Hymenobacter tibetensis: one gene and its partner. The protein of the gene in region 2 interacts with the protein of the main gene of each other region in a pairwise test. Links are inferred from orthologs where the notes say so. Each region holds a gene or a part of one and is shown on either strand. Other genes may lie near its edges.

Region 1 (9,414 bases), 800 kb from region 2 along the record:
GTCGATGGTTTTGTCGGTAGCACCGCCGTTCTGGTAGCCCTTCTGGACGGCTACCACGCGGCCTTTTTCCACCACTACCGTCATTTCAGTTTGCGCGCGCTCTTGGCGCATATCCAAGAGCCGGCCGCAATGCAAGTAAGTTTTCTGGGCCTGTGCAGTGGGCAGATGCAAGGCAAGCGCTAAAGCAGAGAGTACAAGTGTTTTCAGATGCATGAAAGAGGGTAGTTGAATGCAAGAGGCCAGTGCAGATCCAAGTAAGGGGTTTTCAGTCGAATGCAACTCTTTCACTGCAAATCCAGCCTACAGGGTCGGGTAGCCGGTAGCCAGGCGAGAGCACCCCGCGCCGCCAAATACATGCTGCATGCAGCGTATATTAGGGGCATCCTGCGTACCTTCCGCCCCATTCATCCACTTAGCAAACCACTCTATGGCCACTCCCGAAGAATTTGAAGCTGCCGCCGCTCGCAGCAAAGAACTACCTACTAAACCATCTAATGCCGTACTCCTTCAGCTGTATTCACTCTACAAGCAGGCCTCCGAAGGCGACGTTACGGGCGAGCGTCCTGGTGGCTTCGACTTCAAAGCCATTGCCAAGTACGATGCCTGGAGCAGCCTCAAAGGCAAAAGCGCCGACGAAGCCCGTCAGGAGTACGTAGACCTTGTGACTTCTTTGTTTTAAGCGTCTCTAGCCGCTTTTCATGTTGGCCGCTCGCAACCGTGTCAGCTACCCCAACAAGCATAAAGCCCTGACCTCCGCATGGAGGTCAGGGCTTTATGCTTGTTGGGGTAGCTGCCTACTGAGGCGTGGCGCCCAAGTCGGGGCTGATGGGTGGTGTTACGGGCGGCGTAGCAGGCTTGGGCGCCGGCAGATCAAAGGCTACGGCCGCGTGCTCGAAATGGCCTTTGTGCGAGCCGTCGCAGAACGGTTTCTGGTTGGAGAGGCCGCAGCGGCAGATGCTGATTCGCTCGCGGCCACCCAAGCCATACGGCTGGCCTTGGGCATCAACAAGTTCGATATCAGTACCCTCCACGCGGAGGGAGCCATTGCTAAGGACGGTGAGTTTGGTGGCCATGAGGAGAGGTAAATAAGGTGAAGTGGTGGCTTTGAGTAGGCGAGACAGGCGCAGGCAGTGTGCGAAGTAGGTTGTACGAAAGACGTGGGCCTTGCCGCAATTCCTGCTCTTATCATCTACCGGAGTTCTTTACGCATGATGTAGTCGTTCATCCAGAAGGGGCCAATCGGAATATCTTCTTCCCGGTTTCGGCTGAATCCCTGGCGCTCGTAAAAAGCTAATGCCGGGTTGTGGCGGTTCACGTTCAGCTCCAAGGCGTGCCCTCCCGCCGCGCGGCTAGCTTCTTCTACGGCTGCTATAAGATGTTGGCCTAACCCCTGCCCTTGGTGCGAAGGCAACACGTAGATCTTCTGTAGCTTGAAAATATTGCCCTCAACGGGCAGTTGCGAAAACGACGCAAAGCCAGCCGGCTGGTCTTCGGTGTAGAGCAACAGAAAGGTGTGCTGGTCGGCAGTCATCTGGCGTTGCAGCGAAGCGGGCGTGTAGATGACCCGGTACATGTAATCGATTTGCTCTTTCGAGATGATAAACCGATATGTGGGTTCCCAAGTGGCTTCGGCCAACTCGATGATGGTGGGAATGTCGGCCAGAGCGGCGGGACGGATGGTAATAGCAGCGGGAACAAAAGCAGACATAGGCTGCAAAAACGGCATTTTCCGGGGAAGAACCGAACTTGAGGCCCGATTTCGCCGTTTTGGGCCGGAAATTGCGTGCTCTACGTATAACGCGTCAGTCCCTGGCCGTTGTTAGGTCAATCTCAATTCTCATGCATATGAAACGTCTTGCTCTTTCGGCTTCCGTGCTGCTGGCCGTGTTGGCGCTGGCTCCGGCCGCCCAAGCCCAACAAACCACCACGCAGAAGCCAACCACTCCTTCGAAAACGACCACCACTTCCCAAACGACATCAGCCGTCGAGCAGGATTTGCGCGTTTTCAGCAACTGGGTGAGCGACAAGCTAAGCCGCGCCGAGTCCGAGGTTCGCCGCGAGCTGCCGAAGATTTCCGCCGAATTCGATCGGCAGAGCCAACGTATTGATAAAGGAGTGGATAGCCTCTCGGCGCAAGGAAAGCGCGAATATGGTGACCAGAAAAAGCGCTACAAGGATTGGGCTTCCAAACAGGATAGCCTCAACACCCAGGCCCGGCGCCCCGAAACCGCTCAGCAAACCCAAGACCGTCTGCTAGGCGAGAAAGTGATACTCAGCCGCGCCCGCGCTACCGAGTTGCCTGATTTGTATGGCCGCTTCATAGAAGCCACCCGTGAGCAACGCCGCGACTGGACGGCCACCGACTGGAGCAATGCCGCCGCGGTGCTAGCCAACCTAAATGGCCGCTACGAGCAAGTACGCGAACAGATTCCGCTGGAAAGCCGCATTCGTATTCGTTCGTGGCAAGGTGAATTCCGGACTTTGGAAGCAGCCCGAGATGCTAAAGAGGTGATAAACAAGTAACAACTGTGGTTCAGCATGCCTTGGTAGGCAAGCAGAGCCCGGCTGCCAAAGCAGGAGAGCAGGAAATATGGTATTTCCTGCTCTCCTGCTTTGGCAGCCGGGCTCTACTGGTTTTCAGGCAGTTGCTGCTGTAGCCATACCTGCGCTAGAATAGGATCAAAGAAAACCTGAATAGCCAACCGCTGGCTGGAGCGCGCCACGAATTCCAAAGACGCCAATTGGTTGTTCAAATCGGGTGCAAAAACGTAGGCAAACGCCCGCAGTCCGCTGGCATATGCCTGCGGCAGCCATTCAAACTCCAACCATTCCATAGCCTCCGACCAGTCGCCGGTGGAGCCGTGCTTGTTGTTGAGCAGCAACGGAAACCGAAGTTTCTCCTGAGTTTGGAGCACGACCTTTGCTCCCGCCACCACAGACTCGGCCGTGAGGTTGCCAAACCACTGAACATAAAGCAACTGCTCGGCTGGGTAGTAGAACTGATGCAGCAGCGGCGCGCCATGGGCGTCGAGCAAAACACCCATATCCTGTACTTCAGCAGGGGAAGGTGCAGAATCAGTACGCTTTGGTTTGGGTAGGGAGGCAGACACAACAGCAGACAGTAACAGCACAAAATCCGAACACAGCTATTAATATAGTGAAGATTACATGTAAAAAATCAGGGTTCGGGTCTTGAAACCGGATTCTGTACTTTTGTGGTTCGGGCCAAGCCACGGCGGCCGGCCACGCATTCTTTCTTACGCTGTATGCACATTGCCATCGTCGGCAACATTGGAGCCGGTAAAACCACGCTGGCTAACAAGTTAGCCCATCATTTCAACTGGGAGGTCTTCCTCGAAGACGTTGATCATAACCCCTACCTCAAGGATTTCTATGATGATATGCCCCGTTGGGCTTTTCACTTACAGGTGTATTTCCTGAATAGCCGTTTCAAGCAAACGCAGCGCATCAAAGAAATACAGCGCGCGGGCAAAGGTGTTATTCAGGACCGCACTATCTACGAGGATGCCCACATCTTCGCGGCCAATCTGCATGAGTCGAGCCTGATGACGGAACGGGACTACCAGAACTACATGGGCTTGTTTGAGTCGATGATCAACATGGTGAGCCCGCCCGATTTGCTGCTTTATCTGCGGGCCGACTTGCCCCGTCTTATTCACCAGATTCAGAAGCGCAACCGCGACTACGAAAACAACATTAAGATCGAATACCTCAAAAACCTGAACGGGCACTACGAGCAGTGGATCAGCGGCTACAAGCATGGCAAGCTCCTTATCGTGGACGTAAACCACCTCGACTACGTGCAAAACCCCGAGGACCTCGGAAGCATTATTGAGCGAATTAATAGCACCCTCTTCGGCTTGTTCTAGTGAGTGAGTGGGAGGGTGCAGCTGCGCCCTCCCGCCAGGCATATACTGTTGCTTTACCCCTCGAGTAAGGCTTGGTTGAGAAACTGGACGAGGGGCTGCGCCGCCCGCAAACCCGTTACTACGCGGGCTGCAAAATCAGAACGCAGCACGTCGCTGTCGGAGAAGGTTTGCGCCACCGTGAATTCTTTGAGGCGCAGCCATTCCAGATCGGGGGTGTGCTGGCCGTAGCCGCGGGGCGGGCGTTGCAGCCGCTCGCCCTGCAGGCCAGCGGGGAAGTGATGGTGCAACTTTGGGGCCTCGCGCAGGGCGTGAAACTCGGCCCCGTTGTAGTGAATTTCTTGGCGCACCCGGGTCAAGTTGGCGGTATCCGGTTTCCAGATACCAGCCCCCATCCAGGTATGGCCTTCGGGCTGAACCGCCATGAAGTACCCCGCACACGCAGCGTGTCGACCCCCACGCTTCATTCCTGCACCCATACGCCGCTTGTACGGCTCCGGGTCGCGCTGCGACCGGTCGTTCTTGTTGATGCGGAACATGACATCGGTAGGGGTGAGGCCCCGCAACTCCGGCTCGAACTGCTGCAGCCCGGCTAGCACCTCTGCTACCAGCGCCGTGTAAATTGCCCGCGCCCGGTGGTAATCTGCTCGGTGCTCGTCCATCCAGGCTTTGTGGTTGTTGGCGGCCAGGTTGCGCAGAAAGTCAAGCAGAAAAGCACGTTCCATAAGGGTGAGGCAGAAGTAGGGTGGAGCAGGAGAGGAGCCTGTAGCAAGTAGCCGTAGCTGCGTACCGCTACGGCTAACATTGTTGCTTCGGTTATCTATTGACTACGGCTTCACGCTAAGTAGCTCAACGGTATCCCCAACGCGTAGCTGCCCACGGCCCGAAACGGTTAGGTTCTGGCCAAACATCACCTTGCCGCCTATGGTACGGTAGCTGGCCAGGGTACGCAGCGGTTCGCCATGGGCGCTTTTCAACGCCGTTTGCTGGTTGACAGTGGTCATTACGCAGCGTCCGCAGGCCCGCACCGCCCGAAACGTGACGTCGCCAATCTGGAACTGCTCCCAGGTGTCTTCGCCGAAGGCTGGCCCACCGCTAACCACGAGGTTGGGCCGAAACCGGTCCATCAATACAGACTCTGTGAGACGGCCATTCAAGTCATCGAGCGAGCTTTGGCCGATGAGCAAGAACGGATATTCATCGGCGAAGCTCAGCAGCTGGCCCTCGGGGTTTAGTTCCGGCTCCACGTCGCGCCGCACCATATCCGACATGTACACCAGCCGGCACACTTTACCTAGGGCTTCCGTTAGCCATTCATCGGCTTCGGGAGTTCCTCGCCACGCAAACACCATGTCGTCCCAGATGGTAACAAACAGTGTCCGTTCCGGGGTGGCTTCAAACGGAATGTAAAGCGGCAGCAAATCGGGCCGTTGAGCGTGAGTTAGGAGAAAGCCGTTGTAAGCTGGTGCCAAACGCAGCAACGCCATGGCCGGGTTTTGGCGCTGCGTCAGGAACTGGTTGCGTTCATCAACGAGCAGCCAGCGTCGGTCGTGGCGAAGGCCGCGCCGCTCGGTGGTACTCTCACTGAGCCGGATGCCGCCCAGCGACTTGATAGGGTAGATATAGAGGTCTTGCAGAGTCAAGGAGGCAGTCATGCCACGAAGGTAAGAGGAGTGCGCCGATGGACACTGCTACATAGCTGCCGAAACCAGTTTGGCAGTGTTCTTACCAAGCACGTCCAACGCAGAGCGGATTACTGGTAAAGTCTAAGATGCAGAGTTGAAGAACGGTTCTTTTACCAAAACGGGAAAAAGTGTTGAATAAAGCAAACAGGCACGCTCATGATAGAGTATAAAATACTTATAAAGTTATATATAATGTGCGTATAAAAATAAGTCAAAAACGAAGTTGGCATCGTAAGTAGTTGGCTGCAGCATAACCGAAGGCTAGCGCACAAATTTCGAGGCAAAGAGGCACCATGCAGAGTCGTTACACTAGTTGTTGCGCAAGTAACCGATGAAGAAACTGGAAACAATGAAGCCGGTGCCTTTCAATGTGTTACCCATAAAGGTTTGGCCGTAAGTAAAATAGAGATTTACTGCATTGCTACTCAACTGCAACGTCTGATTTGATTATCACCGGAAGTGGAATCCAAAGTAAAGCCACTGCTTAAAAACTGATTGCGTACAGCTGAGTTTGCTGTATTGCGGTTATCGTAAAAAGTGCTATTATGCATGTGTCCTACACGAGCAACTTCCAACCGTTAAGGATACTTCTATACTAAAGTGGCTTGGCATTTGGAGCTAACTAGCTGATTTAACTCTACCGGATTACATAGTCTATATAGCGCTTTTACTTATGGAGCAGTTCGCACTCATCCGAGGCCGCCTTGGCCGCCTAGCTTATGGCACGCAGCTAGCTGTACTGCTGGCTCCGTTATATATAGTGCACCCATTAGCAGCCCCTTCTCACTGGTGGTATTTGGTGCTGGCTACGCTGCTGGTTATTGTGTGCACGGGTCTGGCTGCATTGCTTGCCGTGCGTCGTTTGCACGATATAGGGGTGAGCGGCTGGTACGCCCTCGTTCTGCTAGTACCAGTGCTCAACTTGCCCGGCTTGCTATTGCTGCTGTTGTTGCCTAGCAAGCCAGGACAAAACAGGTGGGGAATGGCTCCGCTTCAGCAGGTTCGCTCCACCGCCTTGCGCTTCCACCCAAGTAGGTTTCGGCTGGTGCTGCCGCGCCATGTCAAGCTGGGCCGGGTTCAGGCACGTAGTGCTTCCTGAAAGGCACCGCAAGTAGCCGCAACGGCCTAATGAAAAATAGTGCGTCCAGCAAAACGCCCGACAGCCATATGACTGTCGGGCGTTTTGCTAAAGGATAAAACCAGATGGCTACGGAGTTTGACGAGCTGCTAGCTGTACTGCTTGGTAGAGGTTCACTAAACCACCCGTGCTGGATAGCTCTGCGAAGTCCACCTCTTTCTTGGTGCCCGGCATCAGTACCTTGGTGTGATACACCACTGCCGACTGTAGAATGATGCGCTTCATGTCTTCGGCGGTGAGTTTCGGGAAGTATGATTTCAGCACGGCTGCAATACCAGTCACTACTGGCGAGGCCATGCTCGTGCCGCTTTTGTTGCCGTATTCCTGGCCTGGCAGCGTGGAGTATATCTGGTGCCCAGGAGCAAACACGTCCACGTTTTTCTTGCCGTAGTTGGAGAATTCGGCCACCATTTGGTTGTCGTTCAAGCGGGCAGTGGCTCCCACCGTTATCATGTTGGGAATGCGCTTGCCGCTGAGGTACACCGGCGACGGAAATTCCACGTTGGTATCGATGTCCTGGCTTTCGTTGCCCGCTGAATGCACCAGGAGCACGCCTTTCTTTTCGGCATACTGAATGGCTTCTTCCACGGCCGCGCGCTGGGGAGAGTAGTATTTGCCGAAGCTCATGTTGATGATGCTCGCCCCGTTGTCAACGGCGTACCGAATGGCGTTGGCCACGTCTTTGTCGCGCTCATCGCCGTTGGGTACCGCCCGCACCGCCATCAGGCGTACGTTGTTGGCTATGCCCAGAATGCCCAGGGTGTTGGTGCGGTCGGCCCCGATGATGCCCGCCACGTGCGTGCCATGGGAAGGGTCGGGGCCATGTACGTCGCGGTTGCCATACAGGCGGTCAGCCACATTGTTGGGGTCGTCGCCAATGATGGTAGCCCGCGGGTTATAGGTTGGATTGAGGCTGTAGTCTAGCAAGCTCTTGCTTTGGTCCATGCCTTCTTTCATGTCCTTGAGCACCGTCTCGAGGTCAGGGTAGCCCGATGACCGCAGGTTGGTATCCAGACTAAGCACGGCGCGCAACAGGTTGGGGTCGGTGGGGCGCAGGCGGTGCAGCGTGGCCGTATCCAGGCGCGGCACGTTCAGCGCTTGCCGAAGGTTTTCGGCTCCCGCCTCTGTCAGACGGTAGTTTTCGCTTAGCGATTCGTACTGCGTGGTGTTTTCCGCAATTTTGCTGGCTTGGCTGCTCTTTACTTTTTGGTACAAGTCGTACTCGGCCCGCTTGGCGGTGGGAACAGCTGTGCGGCTTTTGCCTTCGTAGAGCGGCTTGAGCTTGGCGAGCATGCGCGTGTCCTCGTAGGTTTCCACGTCCACGTTGCGGCCGTCTTTGCCACCCAAGAAATTCCAGCCGTGCACGTCGTCCACGTAGCCGTTTTTGTCGTCGTCCTGACCATTGCCGGCTATTTCGCGGGAGTTGGTCCAGAGCAGCCGCTTCAGGTCGGTGTGCGCCGTATCGATGCCGGCATCAATAATGGCCACTACTACGGGAGTGGAGGTGCGGCTTTTCAATAGCTCGTTGTAAGTGCGTTGGGCACTTACCCCCATCACCTTGTCGGTGGTAGGGTCGAGGTGAAACCACTGCTGCACGGGCACAACGGGGGAAGCACCCGGTACCACGTTCTGAGCGACGCCAGTGAAAGGCAACAAAATGGCCAGGCCGAAACCACGCAGCCGAGAAGAAATAAGTAATGACATCAGAAAAAAGTAGCAGTTGGAAAGCGCAAGTACGGACGATAACAAAATCTAGTCCGCATAATTCAGGCTTTGCCGCGCAAGGTAGAAAAACAAGTTCAGCGTTACTGACGCAAACTTTCCGCAGCAGGACGCATGGCCGCTACCAGACCAGCCAAAAGGGAGCTAGCGTGTGGTATTATCTTAATTTTAAATACTCCAACTTTTTCTGGGAAGCCTACTACAGGGCCTGATTTTGCGTAGCTTTGTGGCACTGAACTAACAGTAAATAGGGCTCTTCTGGCTTGAGCGGTGTTGGAATGTGTAGAGTAAGGGCACAAAATACCTTAAGTGTCGGCTTGCTTTCTACTTCATCAGCCACCTGATGCTAGGATACAGCCCGTGTTTTGCCTCGCCACTTTCACTTCCTACCAATTTTCTATGAGAACGACTTTACCCATTTCTACCACTCCCCATTCCTTACCCGCGCTCAATCGTAAGTTTTGGATACTGCTGCTCTTGGTTGTCTTGCTGTTGCCTACTCAGCTGTTAGCTAGTTCTGGTATTTACGAAGCCTTTATTATTCTAAATGCCAAGAACACACGTTCTATCTACTACGACTTAAATCCCCAAACTGACACGCCTAACACGGATTTCATAGGATTGAATTTTGGTACTTTCAGTACAGATGAAACGTTTCTCCTGAAAGGCGCTGAAGTAAAAACGTATAAGAATAGCGGTTGTGATGTTACTAATGCTCGAATAAAATATCTGGTTTACCCAACTGGCCAACGGGATGGTACGCCAATCTGTGATGTAACCCTGCCTTTTGGCACAGACTTAGGAGGCGGTAACCAAGTATGGACTGCTACTGAAAGCAGTGTAGACTTGGTAAGAGGCCAGCAGCCAGGGAGCTATGTTCTTGAAGTTTATATAGAGTCGGACTATCAAGGCTGTGGCAATGGGACAAATTATTACAGCAATAACGGAGCGAACTATGTTGCCTTCTTCAACATCACGCAAG
Region 2 (9,448 bases):
CCACCGAACGGGGATGCGGCCAGCGAGGCGGGCTGCTATGGGCGAAGCGGCAACGCCACCCACAATCAAGCCCAGGATAATCTGCCAGTGCGAAATGCCCAGCGTGGCGAAGAACGTAACGGCGCTGGCAAACGTGACGAAGAACTCGGTGACGCTCACCGACCCGATGACGTACTGCGGTGTGCGGCCCCCGGCAATGAGGGTGCTCGTCACGAGGGGGCCCCAGCCGCCGCCGCCAAACGAATCGAGGAAGCCGCCAGCCGCGGCCAGTACACCTAGCTTCTTGTGCTTTTTGCGCGCACTCGGCTTGGAAAAGGCCTTGGAAATAATGCGGATACCTAGCAGCAGCAGATACACCGCCAAAAACGGCTTCACGTACTTCGCATATTCCTCACCAAACGTAGCCAGCAGGTAGGCCCCCGTGATGGCGCCCAGAACGCCCGGAATCAGCAACACCTTGAACAGCTTCTTGTTGACGTTGCCGAAGCGGTAGTGATGATAACCGGATGCGCCGCTAGCAAACATTTCGGCGGTATGAATACTCGCGCTGACCGCAGCCGGCGAGATGTTCAAACTCATCAAACTGATGGCCGTCACCACCCCGTAGCCCATGCCCAATAGCCCATCAACAATCTGCGCCCCAAAGCCGATGGCGACGAAAATGTAGAACGTATCGGCGTTGCTTGCTACCTCCCACGCCTGCTGCCAGGTGACGTAGTAGGAGATGATGTTGATAATAATAATGGCCATGAACGCCAGCAGCGACATGGTAGCCCGGCGGCGCCACATAGCCGCCGCCGGCGACTCGTAGGCCGGGCCGCCGGTTAGCTCAGCCGTCACGGCGTTGAGGGAGCGTACTTTGTGCGCAAAGTCGCCGCCTACCTTCTCCCGAATCGAGGACATGCGTTGTAGCACGTCGTTGAGCTCGTCGGGGAGGGTGGTGGTGAGCATCTCGCGCAGCCGCTTGGCAATGGTCGGCGACTTGCCGTTGGTACTGATGGCAATTTTCAAGTCGCCTTTTTGCACGATGGAGCCCAAGTAAAAGTCGCAGGCGTCGGGCGTGTCGGCTACGTTGCAGAGCAGGCGCTGCCGGGTGGCATCGGCCTTGATGGTGAGGTTCAGGGCCTTGTCGTCGGTGGCTACAATCACTAAGTCGTGGCCTACTAGGTCGGTAATCTGGTAAGGACCTTCGCGGAGCTGCACGGCCGGATGGCGCGCAGCCAGTTCCCGTAGGGCGGGCAGAAAATAAGTGGCTACTACGGTTACCGCTGCCGCGGGGCTATTCGCTAGAATAGCAGACAGTTTTTCCAATCCTACATTTCCGCCGCCTACCAGCAGCACGTGCAGCTGTTCCAATTTCAAGAAGATGGGAAACAGTCGGTTCGCTCCTGTTAGTGGGGGCTCGGAGCGTGGCTGTGACACAGGGTTATTGGAAAGAGACATGGATGGTAGGTTGGAAGGTCAGTTCTGGTAGCGCGGACGTTGGCAACAGTAGCGGCCAAGGGAAAAGGAGCTATATAAAAAGAGCGTCAGGCTTCGACAAATGCAGCCCGACACCATTTCTATAGGCACATGCTACTCGTGGAAGTTCAGGCCGTGCGTGGAAGCTTGCACGTACCCCCGACGGACGGTGAAATCTCCAAACCGCTCAAGCGGCTCTCGGTTTTCAGCATAGTCGGCAAAAATCGGCGTCAGCTCCCGCACTATACCATCTTCATCCAGCATTTCTTTATACAGTTTGTTGAGCCGCTCGCCGTTGAAAGCCGCTCCCAAATACAAATTATAACGCCCGACGGAGCGGCCCACCAACCCAATTTCGCCCAGATAAGGGCGGGCGCAACCGTTGGGGCAGCCCGTCATCCGCAGCAAGATATCATCTTGCGTTAAATTATACGCTTTCATGCTTTCCTCCAATCGAGTGAGCAACTGCGGAAGATAACGCTCGGCTTCGGCAAATGCCAGCGAGCAGGTATTCAGCGCCACGCACGCCAATGCCCCGCGTCGTAGCCCCGACAAGTCGTTGCCGGCTACTTCCACGCCATGTTCGGTGAGCAGAGCTTGAATAGTGAGGCGGTGCTCGGGCGCTACGTTGGCAATAATCACGTTTTGGTTGCCGGTCAGGCGGAAGTCGCCGGTGTGGAAGGCGGCAATTTCGCGCAACGCGGTTTTCAGGGTGTTGCCGGGGCGGTCGGCTACGCGGCCGCCTTCCACCAGCAGCGTGAGGTGATGCGCACCATCGGGGCTGGTTGTCCAGCCGAAGGCGTCGCCGGTGCTTTCAAACTTGTAGGCGCGGCCGAGTTCCAACTCGTAGCCCAGGCGCTGGTTGAGTTCTTGCCTGAATACATCCAGGCCCACCCGGTCGAGGGTGTACTTGAGGCGCGAGTACTTGCGGTTTTCGCGGTTGCCCCAATCGCGCTGAATGGTTACCACCTTTTCGCAGAGGTCCACTACCTTGTCGGCGGGCACGAACCCGATGATATCGGCCAGGCGCGGGTAGGTATCGAGCATGCCGAACGTCATGCCCATGCCGCCGCCAACCGCCACGTTGAAGCCGAGTAGTTGGCCCTTTTCCTCGATGGCAATTAGGCCTAAGTCGTTGGCAAAGATGTCGGTATCGTTGTGGGGCGGAATGGCTAGCGCAATCTTGAACTTGCGCGGCAGGTAGGTTTTGCCGTAGATCGGCTCGGCATCCTCTTCGCCTTCGTTGGGCGCACTGATGTGCTGCTGTTCGCCATCGAGCCACAATTCCCAATAGGCCGACGTGCGTGGCGTGAGGTGGGCGCTGATCTGGCGCGACACTTCATACACCTGCGCGTGCACCTCGGACTGGTGCGGGTTGGGGTTGCACATCACGTTGCGGTTCACGTCGCCGCAGCCCGCAATGCTGTCCATAAACACCTGGTTGAAGCCGAGAATCGTCTTCTGGAGGTTGCGCTTGAGCACCCCGTGTAACTGAAACGTCTGGCGGGTGGTTATCTTGAGGGTGTTGTTGGCGAACTTCGTCGAGAGTTCATCCATACGCAGCCACTGCGCGGGCGTGGCAATGCCGCCCGGCACGCGTACCCGAATCATGAGCGAGTACAGGGGCTCCAGCTTCTGGCGTTTCCGCTCGCTGTCCAGGTCCCGGTCGGTTTGTTGGTACGAGCCGTGGAACTTGATGAGGTGGGTATCGTCGGGGTTGAGGGCGCCCGTAATCCGATTGACGAGACTGTCGGCCAGCGTGCCACGCAGGTAGTTGCTGGCCGTCTTGACGTGTTCGACTTCGGATAATTTTATGATGGTATCGGCCATGAGCTTATTGAGGAGCGGGAATTGGAGCGGGCGGCGGGGTGGGCCGCAAGTCGAAATTGTGAAAGTAAAACACCCGAATGGTGTGCTGGTTGCGGTACGTGCTGCCTGCCGGAAGCTGCTGAAACAGATGCATATAGCCGGCGTGCAATTGCCCGTGCTTGTTGGCCTGATACACGAGGCCAGCAAACAGGCGGTTTTGGTCGAAGTAGTTGTAGCGAATCTCCTTACCGAAATTCATCATCACCTCGTTGTTGAGTAGAAATTGCAGCCCACCCGGGTCGAACCCGCGTTTGGTGAGCGGCAGGAAAAGGGCCGCGTTGTAGCGGACCCGGTAGTTGAAATCGTAGTCCTCGGTGCGTTCGTTGTCGCGGATAGTGTTGCGAAACCGTTCTTCCAGCCGCACCCACTGCATCAAGCGGGCCTTCGGGAAGCGCGTAAACCACTGCACCTGCTGCCACGGCCGATGCTCGGGTTGGCCCACCGTGCGCGCCCCATCCGGAAAGTGGTGCACGTAGGCATAGCCCCCGGTCAGCCGCACGTCATCAGTGAGATAATACGTGAGGCCGACCCGCGCCACGCCCTGAAACAAATCCTGCACATACCGGTCGTGCAGGCGCAAGTGCAAGTCCGTCCAAGTGCCCCACCGCTGCGAGAAGCGGGTTTGATTGAAAACCCCTAGCCACGTCTGTTGTTCCCGCACATACTGCTTCTGCGCCCGCACTGGCAGCGCCGCCACGAGTAAGCAAGAGAGTAAAAACAGGCGGAAGCTCATAGCGAGTGTTAGCGAAGGATGGTGTTGTCGAAGGTCACAGCCACGTAGTAGAGCCCGCCAATGGTTGGGCCGGCCGCATACTGGATATAGCGGTTGTTGAACAGGTTGGTGCCGCCTAGCTTGATGGTTGATTTCAGGTTCGGGATACGCACGTTCACTTGCGCGTCTACGGTTTGGTAGGCCGGTATCTGACCGTTAGCAAGTTGGCTTTCCCACAAGAACGAATCTTGGTAGCGCCACACCACGTTGAAGCCCACGTTGCGAACCACTTCGCGGTTGCCGAAGCTTAGGTTGGTGGTCCACTTGGGCGTGTTGAAGCCGGTAATAAACACGTCCTGCGTGCTGTTAGTGGCAATGTTGTTGTAGTTGACGTTGCCGGCCAGCGTGTATTTCTGGTAGAAGTTGTAGGTGACGCCCAGCGCCGAGCCGTAGCTGCGGTATTGGTTGCGGGCATTGGCATATACTCGGTACCGGTCTTGCTGTCCGCGGGTCAGCATGTCCAGCACCGACGCATCCGTGCCCACTGCCCCCGACTTCGGCACGGCCACTTCCACCTGTCCCAAGAAGCCCGAATACACGTTGTAGTACGCATCCAGGTCGAGGGCCAAACGGTTGTCGAAGAGCACACTGCGGTAGCCTACTTCAAACGCGTTGATGCGCTCCGGTTCCATAGTCGGCAGGTTGGCTACTTGCAGCACGTCGCGGTTGTTGAGGGCGGCCCGCTGCTGCTTTTGCGCAGTGGTACCAGTTCCATTGTCGGCGGCTACGTCGCGGCTAACCGCGGCCGTGAAGTTGTCGAGGGAGGTGAGGGTGTAGGAGTTGTCGAGGAAGCCAAGGCCTTCGTTTACGCGGGCCAGGCCGCCCACGCGGCGCACGTTGCCGTTATTCACGAACGACAGGGCTTCAAACAGCGCCGGGAAGCGCCAGCCGTTCTGGAATGACGCCCGGAAGTTGTGGTTTTTGGCCGCCGTGTACACCGCCGCAATCCGGGGGTTCAGCTTGGGGTTGAACTCGGGGTTGTAGTCGAGGCGGAGCGAGGCGTTCAGCTTCAGGCGGTCTTGCAGTAGCAGCTTGGTGCCTTGCGCAAAGCCCCCGAACTTCTTGTAGTACACGTTGTTGCCGCCCGGCGTGGTGCGGTCGGCAAGGGGTTTCGAGAAGTCCACGAAGTTGTTGCCATCGGGTATCACCTCGTACACCCGGGCATCGGCGCCGAGCACCACATCGGCAAACTTGATGCGCCGGCCTACATTCCATTGCGCCTCGTTGTGGTAGGTGCGGCTGCGCTGCCAGAGGGCAGCCCCGCCCGTGGCCGGAGCGCCCGGCACGTTCACGCCACTGTCCCAATTGTTGATGCCGGTGATGGTGTTTTTGAGCTGGTTGAACGCCTCGGTGCCCGGCTCAGCGCGGCCGGCATCGGCTACGGCGCGGGCTTGCTGCATGGCCGTAGCCAGGTCGGTGCCGCGGTTCACTTGGTTCTGCAACTCGGTCCGGAACTTGTTGCCCCACACCGTGTTCGAGCCGTTGTTGAGGTCGAGGTTGAGGGCCAGCGGGTTCAGGTTGTAGGAGTCGCCGGTGTTTTCTACCAGCACGTAGCTGCGCACGTAGTAGTCGGCGCCGCGCAGTTCCAGCTTGTGGTTTTGCACGGTCACGTCCTTGAGCTGAATCTTGTTGCCGCGCTGGAAAATACCGTCCATCAGGCCGTAGCGGTAGCCGTAGGAGAGTTCCAGCTTATCGGTGAGCTTGTAGAACAAGCCGCCATCGAACTTGAGGTTGCGGACAGTGGGCGAAATCAAGTCCTTCTCGTAGTAGCCGGTGCGGCGCACGTTGAAGGTCTCGGTGCGGCCGCCGTACTGGATTGCCACCGGCACGTTGCCACTCCGGTCGTCGCCGTAGCGGTTCCAGAGGTCGGCGGCCGGGTTATTGGCGCCCGACAGTTCAGAAAAGCGTGGGTTGGCCGAGTTCAGGTTCTGCGGGTTCTGGTCGGTTTGGGTGTCGGCCAGCCAGTCGGTGCCGCGCAAGTAGCTGAAGTTCACCTTGAAGGCAAACTTGTTGTTGAACGCCTGCGCGTAGCGCACCGCCGTTTCGGTCAGCACGCTCGGGTCCCGGTCTTTGCCATCCACATGGTTAACGCCCACCTTCTGGTACACGCTCAGCCCCTGATAAGTAAAAGGGCTTTTGGTGGTTAGGTTGGCCATGCCGTTGATGGCGTTCATGCCGTACAGCGCCGACGCCGCACCGGGCGTGATTTCCACGCTGGCAATATCTAGCTCCGTTGGCCCGATAGCGTTGCCGAGCGGCACACCGAGCGTGGCCGCCTGCATGTCCACACCATCCACGAGCTGCATGAAACGGAAGTTGTTCGGGATGTTGAAGCCGCGCGTGTTTGGCACCTTGAACGTGATGCTCGACGTGGTCATCTGCACGCCCTTCACGTTTTCCAACGCGTCATAGAAGCTCGGCGCCGGCGTTTCCTTGATAGCCCGAATATCCAGCTTCTCGATAGCCACCGGCGACTTCAGCCGGCTTTCCTCCACCCGCGACGCCGACACCACCACCTCGTTCACGGCAATGGCCCTCGATTCGAGTTGCACCGCAATCGGCTGGCTGCCGCTGGCTACTTCCAGCTCCCGGGCTTCGTACCCCACGGTGTTGAATACCAGCGTAAACGGAAACCGCAGCCGCGCCTTTAGCTCGAACTTGCCGCTCATATCGCTCTGCGTGCCCACCGAAGCGCCCTTCACACTCACACTTACGCCCGGCAGCGGCTGCTTTGTGCCTTTCTCATACACTGTGCCGCTGATGGCTATCAGCGCATCCTGCGCCTGCGCAGGCACAGCGGCCAACGCCACGGCCGGAACAAGCAATAAAGAAGCGTAGTGTGCTTTCATTTGGTTTGTATGGTGGATTGGAAGGGGTTTTATCTGTCACTCCAACATTCCGCGCAGCAGGCGGCGAGAGGAATCTGAGTAGTCGATTGGCCTTATTCAGATTCCTTTCGCCTGCTTCAGAATGACGGTCTGTTAATACACGTCCTCTAAGTAGCGGCGCGACTTTTTCAACTGCTTCAAGTAGTCGGCGGCGTAGTCGGCATCCTGGCCGCTTTGCTGCTCGATGATGGTGAGGAGTGCTTTGCGTACATCGGCGGCCATCCGGTTTTTGTCGCCGCAGACGTAGAAGTAGGCGCCATCTTCCAGCCATTTGAATACTTGCGGTGCTTGCTCCAACAGGCGGTGCTGCACGTAGATTTTCTCGGCTTGGTCACGAGAAAATGCCAAGTCGAGGCGAGCCAGCGAGCCTTGCTTGAGGTGTTGCTGCCACTCGGTTTGGTACAGGAAATCGGTGGTGAATTCCGGGTTGCCAAAGAACAACCAGTTGCGCCCCGGCGCGCCCGACTCGGCCCGCTCCGCCACAAATGAGCGGAACGGCGCCACACCCGTTCCCGGCCCTACCATGATAATGTCGGTAGCCGGGTTCTGCGGCAGCTTGAAGTATTCGTTGCGGTCCACCCACACGCGGGCCGTATCGCCAATAGCCAGATGGTCGGCTTGATACACCGAGCAAGCGCCGTGCTTTTGGCGGCCGTGGGCTTCGTAGCGCACCGCGCCTACCGTCAGGTGCACTTCATCGGGGTGAGCCAGTGGGCTGCTGGCAATGGAATACGCCCGGGCCGGCAGCGGCCGTAGCACCGCCGCCAAATGCTGCGCCGACAAATCGATGGGGAAGTGGGTGAGCAAATCCACAATGTCGCGGCCGTAGAGGAAGGCTTGCAGCTGCGTAGTCCCGAGCAACGCCTCGCGCAATTCCGAGTACTGCGGCGCCAGAGCGGCGTAGCGCTCCAGCACATCACGCGTCAGCACCGATAGTTCCAAGTGCTCGGTTAGCGCAGTGGTCAAATCTAGTTCCACACCTTTCAGTTGCACCGGTGCGGTAGCATCGAGGCGGGCTGCCTTCACTACATCCGCCACCAATTCGGGGCGGTTCGTGGGCTGCACCATTAGCGCGTCACCGGGCTCATACTGAAGGCCGGAGCCTTCCAAAGAAAACTCTAAATGGTAGGTTTCCTTCGCGGAGCCGCGGCCATTGAGTTGAATCTTCTCTAGCAACGGCGCATCGAACTGTACGTCTTCGTGCTGCACCGCGGGCTTGGGCGCTGGCACCGGACTGCTGGCCACCCGGAATGCCGATAAATCTGCCTGGCTGCCACCGTTCAAAGAAACCGCTGCCGCTTGAGCCAAAGCCGCTCCCGTGCTCGGGCCAACTTCAGGTGCGGCCGTAGCTACTTCCTGCGCTAGCACGTCCAGCACCCGGTCGGCCCACTGCGCCGCCGACTCCTGAAATTCCACGTCGCACTCCACCCGGTCAGCGAGGCGCTGCGCACCCAAGGCCGCTAACCGCTCATCGAACTCGATACCGGTCTGGCAGAATTGCAGGTAACTTTTGTCGCCGAGGGCCAGCACCGAATAGCGCAACGCCGGGAGCTTGGGTGCACGCGGGCCCAACAGGAACTGGTGCAAATCTTCGGCGGCAATTGGCGGTTCTCCTTCCCCTTGCGTGCTGGTAATCACAAGCAATTGTTGCTCCGATGCCAAGGCGCGCGTAGGGTAATCGTTCATGTCGCGCACGGTGGGCTCTAGCCCGCGTTGGCGCGCTGCTTCAGCGGTTTGCAATGCCACTTTCTTGCTGTTGCCAGTCTGCGAGCCATACAATATGGTAAGGCGCGAAGGAGCAGCTGCCGTTGGTGCCGGTTGCGCCGCGGCTGGTGCTGCAATAGTAGCGGCCGGCGAGTTAGCGGCCACCGGTTGCTGTGCAGGTTCGGCGGCGCGGCCGTATAGGTAGCCGCTCAGCCACAGCAATTGCTGGTTGGTGAGATTAGCTGTTAACTCGTTGAGTGCCTTATCGTCGAGGCCGATTGGCAGCGAGGAAGAAGAGGGAGTAGGCATTGAAATTCAGGTTGAGACGGTGGGCTGAAAAGGAGGGAAAGGAGCCAGACGATGGTTGCAGCCTTCCAGAAACCAGGCGGCGTTTTATTAAGCTACTTCGGCGTAGGCCGCGGGGAAAGCCGGGAAGGTTAAGCTTGGCAGTAGCGTGGCAGCCTCGGCATGCGTTGTCGCCAAACGAGTGACTTCGCCGATAACAATGATGGCCGGGGCCCCAATACCGGCCGCTGCCGCACGGCTTGGTAGCTCAGCTACCGTGCCCGTTACCAATTGAGCATTCGGTAAAGTGCCGTTCTGGATGATGGCCGCCGGCGTATTGGCCTGCCCGTGTTGGCAGTACAACGCCGCAATCCGCTCCAATTCGCCCAAGCCCATCAGAATAACCGTAGTAGTGCGGGTGCTAGCCGCCTCCCGCACGCTCCCCGACAACTCGCCAGTAGCCGTGGTG

The links.
Region 1: the proteins of MTX78_RS09095 (region 2) and MTX78_RS06070 interact in binary tests that used the Escherichia coli proteins (3 or more experiments, as listed by UniProt). The link is inferred for Hymenobacter tibetensis from one-to-one orthologs.

What each region holds. Positions count from the first base shown.
Region 1 is NZ_CP094669.1:1,487,695-1,497,108, forward strand. What follows is about bases 3,629-6,499. They hold MTX78_RS06070 (MOSC domain-containing protein), read right to left. Parts: upstream 5,543-6,499; coding sequence 4,715-5,542; downstream 3,629-4,714. Other genes in these bases: MTX78_RS06060 (deoxynucleoside kinase), read left to right, coding at 3,629-3,890; MTX78_RS06065 (DUF2461 domain-containing protein), read right to left, coding at 3,944-4,612; MTX78_RS06075 (DUF805 domain-containing protein), read left to right, coding at 6,246-6,499. Outside these bases: MTX78_RS06030 (metal-dependent hydrolase family protein), read right to left, coding at 1-207; MTX78_RS06035 (acyl-CoA-binding protein), read left to right, coding at 428-679; MTX78_RS06040 (CDGSH iron-sulfur domain-containing protein), read right to left, coding at 795-1,073; MTX78_RS06045 (GNAT family N-acetyltransferase), read right to left, coding at 1,190-1,708; MTX78_RS06050 (hypothetical protein), read left to right, coding at 1,846-2,523; MTX78_RS06055 (hypothetical protein), read right to left, coding at 2,628-3,110; more of MTX78_RS06060, read left to right, coding at 3,267-3,628; more of MTX78_RS06075, read left to right, coding at 6,500-6,671; MTX78_RS06080 (S8 family peptidase), read right to left, coding at 6,780-8,414.
Region 2 is NZ_CP094669.1:2,285,142-2,294,589, forward strand. What follows is about bases 6,544-9,448. They hold MTX78_RS09095 (diflavin oxidoreductase), read right to left. Parts: upstream 9,004-9,448; coding sequence 7,084-9,003; downstream 6,544-7,083. Other genes in these bases: MTX78_RS09090 (TonB-dependent receptor), read right to left, coding at 6,544-6,951; cobA (uroporphyrinogen-III C-methyltransferase), read right to left, coding at 9,091-9,448. Also shown: MTX78_RS25345 (TSUP family transporter), read right to left, coding at 1-1,443; MTX78_RS09080 (NADPH-dependent assimilatory sulfite reductase hemoprotein subunit), read right to left, coding at 1,576-3,291; MTX78_RS09085 (DUF2490 domain-containing protein), read right to left, coding at 3,296-4,063; more of MTX78_RS09090, read right to left, coding at 4,072-6,543. UniProt on the Escherichia coli protein: Component of the sulfite reductase complex that catalyzes the 6-electron reduction of sulfite to sulfide. This is one of several activities required for the biosynthesis of L-cysteine from sulfate.